2 regions of the Klebsiella sp. PL-2018 genome follow, and region 2 is predicted to be linked to the other one. Evidence: predicted binding sites of a transcription regulator. Region 2 holds the regulator's gene; the other holds the start of a gene.
The links. Region 2 encodes Fur, which represses iron uptake genes when iron is present. Its sites were predicted from a motif close to ATAATAATGAGAACNACTATCAA; they were not measured.
Positions count from the first base shown of each region.

Region 1 (2,203 bases), 1.7 Mb from region 2:
TCCCGTTGTAGGTCAGGCCCCAGGTCTGCCGATATAGCCGGTTGGTTTCCTGACCGTACAGCGTATCCACCAGGCCATTTGGGCTCATGTTGCTGTTGCTGTACTGCGTATCGCCGGCATAAATATTGCCCTGGCGGCTATAGGCGTAGCTAAAATCCAGGATCTGCTGCGGCGTAACTTTCCACGACAGCAGGGCGTTAATATCTTTGTTGCGTACCCCTTCGCGGCCCGCCGCGTAAGAGCCATTTTGCGCGCGGTTAATATCCCAGGCATCGGGCTCCGTTTTGTTGATGTTGCCGTACAAACGCATGGTCAGGGCATCTCCCGCCAGCGGTCCGTTGAGGCTGAAGTTAGCCCGGTTGGTGGCGCCTTCTTTATTATTTTCCGGCTGATTGGTATACAGCGAAAGCGAGCCGTGCCAGTCGTTGGTGGGGCGTTTGGTGATGATATTGACAACGCCGCCCGCGGCGCCTGAGCCGTAGCGCGCTGCGGCAGGGCCGCGCAGAACTTCAATGCGTTCCACCATTTCCGGCGGTACCCAGTTGCTGTCGCCGCGGGTATCGCGCTCGCCGCGCCAGCTATAGCGCACTGAATTGCGGGAGGTGACGGGCACGCCGTCGATAAGAATCAGCGTGTTTTCCGGTCCCATTCCGCGAATGTCGATCTGACGGTTGTTGCCGCGGCTGCCGCTGGCGCTGTTGCCGGTCAGGTTGACGCCGGGCATTTTACGGATGATTTCTGAGAGATCGTTAACCGGGGGATCTTTAGCAATATCTTCCGCAGTGATGATCGAGACGCCCGGCTGCTGCTTCAGCGCCTCTTCGGCGGTGCCATGAACCACCATGGTCTCCGTATCCTGTTCCACCTCTTCGGCGAAGACCCCTGGGCTGAGTAAGCCTGCAATGGCCAGGGCCAGGGGCGTTGCTATGTGATTTTTCTGCGTTCTCATTATAAATATCCATATCAAATCATGAAAAAATTGAGATCGAGAATATCAATGATAATCATTATCGTTTCAATAAAGAGACGCTAATCTCCATTAAATCCTCACAATTGCCGCAACTTTCCGGCATGTGGTAGATATCATGAAGAAACCGGCGAGCCTGAACCCTCCGGTTTCCGGGCACGTTCGTCAGGAGGTGGGGGTTTCGTTGTCGGTTTTTTGACGGCGTGTTTGCGATTGGTACCACGCCGGGAGCTCAGCCAGTCTGATGCCGGTCGGGACATAGCTTTGTTTCAGGCAGGCTATGCGCTGGGAACGATAAATACCGGTATAGCCCGAGACCAGCCATGCCACCACGCAGGCCAGCGCCGCGTAAACACCGATTTCCGCGCCAAATAGCTCAATCGCCATCAGCGTCGAGGCGATGGGGGTATTCGCCGCGCCGGCAAAGACGGCGACAAAACCTATCCCGGCCAGAAAACCTGGCGGCATATGCAGCAGCGGCGCCAGCGCATTGCCCAGCGTCGCGCCGACGTAAAACAGCGGGGTGACTTCGCCACCTTTAAATCCGCTTCCTAAAGAGACAACGGTGAAGATCAGTTTGCCGAAGCAGTCCCACGGCGCCAGCGGATGCTGGAAAGCGTCTACTATCACCGGTATGCCCAGGCCAATATAGCGCTCTCCGTGCAGCAGCCAGACGGCGCCGGCAATCGCCAGTCCGCCAATAAACGGCCGCAGCGGCGCGTAGTGAATCCGTTTTTTCATGAAGGCGCCGACCGCATGCGCGCTGTCGGCGAAAATGCGCGCCGCGAGGCCAAAGCAGCAGCCGGCGATAATGACGGCCAGCAGCGTCCAGAGCGTCAGCGTGGGAAAGCCGGTAATAAAGTAGTGCGTATGCTGCACGCCCCACATGATGCCGACCCGATCGGCGATAATCGCGGCAAACAGGCAGGGAAGAATGGCGCTGTAGTCCATCCGTCCGATAGCCAGGACCTCGAGCCCGAATAGCGCTCCGGCGAGCGGGGTACCGAAAACCGAAGAGAAACCGGCGCTGATCCCGGCCATCAGTATCATTCGCCGGGCATCGTCGTTAAGGCGGAAAAGGGCCGTAAAACGGTCGGCAATCGAGGCACCCATCTGCACCGCCGTGCCTTCACGCCCGACGGAGGCGCCAAACAGATGAGAAACAACGGTGCCGAAAAAAACCAGCGGCGCCATGCGCAAGGGAATGATGCGCTGAGGGTCGTGAATCTCTTCCAG
Region 1 is NZ_CP077673.1:3,394,162-3,396,364, reverse strand. It holds gene MKleb_RS15790 (TonB-dependent siderophore receptor) at 1-949, opposite strand, end outside; gene MKleb_RS15785 (voltage-gated chloride channel family protein) at 1,133-2,203, opposite strand, start outside.
Region 1: a site for Fur is predicted at 992-1,014, ahead of MKleb_RS15790 (TonB-dependent siderophore receptor). Genes of this name have one in related genera too.

Region 2 (2,203 bases):
CCCGTCGCGGACGGCGCGCATCAGCAGGGCCAGGCCGTCGATTTCAGCCACCACATCGACGCTCAGGGCATGCTCCTGGCAGATCGCCTCCAGCCTGCCGCGCAGTCCATGCCCCAGGCTTGGCATAATCAGCGGGATAGCGGCCAGCTGGCCAGGCGAGATGCTCGCTTCGGGAAGGGGAGAGAGCACGTCATGGGTGCCAATCAGAAACAGACGCTCTTCGAGAATAGGTCTGGCGCTCCAGCGCACAAGCTTCTCCTTCTGGAACACGATAGCTAAGTCAAGCTGGCGGGTGTTGATCATGCGTTCAAGGTTACCGGAGAGGCTCTCGACCAAATGCAGGCGGACGTCGGCATAGCTTTCGCGCATCGCGTGAATAAAAGGCACCCCGAGAACGGAGGCGGTGCTGGGGGCCATACCGACGCTGACGTGGCCGGAAAGGCGCGCCTCGCGCGCGGCGAGAACCGCATCATCGGCGTGACGCAGCGCGAGCTGCGCCTGGGAGTAGAAGGCGAGGCCGGCGCTGGTCGGCATTACGCCGCGAGACGTCCGCTGCAGCAGGCGAATGGCGAGTTCGTTCTCGAGGCGCGCCATCTGTTGGCTAAGCGCGGAGACGCCGATATCCAGGTCAAGCGCGGCGCGGCCCATACTGCCGGTTTCAATAATGCGCACAAAATAGCGTAGCTGGCGAAGCTCCATGTCGACTCTCCGTACACGTCAGGATGCACTGACAGTAAACGTATTGCAGCGCGAGAGAAAGAGGCGGCAGATTCCGGGCAAAAAAAAGCCAACCTTCAGGTTGGCTTTTGGCGGTATACGATGCGGTGATTATTTCTCTGCCGCGTCGTGGGCATGTTCATCTTCGCGGCAGTCGCCTTCTGCGCAGTGGCCGTACAGGTACAGGCTGTGGTTAGTCAGGCGAATACCGTGCCTTGCGGCAATTTCACGCTGGCGCGCTTCGATGGAATCATCGCTAAATTCGATCACTTTGCCGCAGTCGAGGCAAATCAGGTGATCGTGATGATGCTGCTGCGTCAGTTCAAAAACGGATTTACCGCCTTCGAAATTATGACGGGTGACGATGCCGGCGTCGTCGAACTGGTTCAGTACGCGGTAGACGGTGGCCAGGCCAATCTCTTCACCCATATCAATCAGGCGTTTGTATAAGTCTTCCGCACTGACATGATGGTTATCCGGTCCTTGCAGCACTTCCAGGATTTTTAATCTCGGAAGCGTCACTTTCAGGCCAGCTTTCTTTAATGCGGTATTGTTGTCAGTCATGCGGAATCTGTCCTGTTGCTAAACGATCTACTTCCTTCAGCGGAAGTAATACAGAGAATCACCCGATGTAATGCGTCTCATTATAGAACTGCCATGGTGAAATGAAAACTGCAAGCATCGGGCCTTGTATGCTGTCAAAAACGAGGCACTCGCTACAAAGTGCTTCACGCGACCCCGTTAAATCAGAGGACATTGTACAGATATGTGATTAAAAGTTAAAAACTTGTAGCTATAACTTTGATTGCTTTTATCTATCAATTCGGCGAAACCTGATGATTACGCCGTTCAGACTCAGGCATTCTTGATTTCTTCGAGGTGCAGTTCTTCAGAAATCTGTTTTACCCATTTTTCCACGCGTTCGTTAGTCAGCTCAGGCTGACGGTCTTCGTCAATGGCCAGGCCAACAAAGTGATCGTCATCGGCCAGGCCTTTAGAGGCTTCAAAATGGTAGCCGGCGGTCGGCCAATGGCCAACGATAGTTGCGCCGCGCGGTTCGATGATATCGCGGATAGTCCCCAGTGCATCACAGAAGTATTCAGCATAGTCCTCCTGATCGCCACAGCCAAACAGAGCCACCAGTTTGCCATTGAAATCGATCTCTTCCAGCGTCGGGAAAAAATCGTCCCAGTCGCACTGGGCTTCGCCGTAGTACCAGGTGGGAATGCCGAGCAGCAGGATATCGTGAGCTTCCAGATCCTCTTTGCTGCTTTTGGCAATGTCGTGAACATCAGCAACGTCTTTACCAAGCTGCTTTTGGATCATTTTTGCAATATTTTCGGTGTTGCCGGTGTCGCTGCCAAAAAAGATGCCGATGATTGCCATGAGTAAAATAACCTCTTGAAACTTAATGATGTGGTAGTGGCGTAATGCCCGCAGATAGGGGCAATGATAGCAGAACTGAGAAGGGCGCGGAAACAGCAAT
Region 2 is NZ_CP077673.1:1,699,567-1,701,769, forward strand. It holds gene tcuR (tricarballylate utilization LysR family transcriptional regulator TcuR) at 1-699, opposite strand, end outside; gene fur (ferric iron uptake transcriptional regulator) at 829-1,281, opposite strand; gene fldA (flavodoxin FldA) at 1,573-2,103, opposite strand.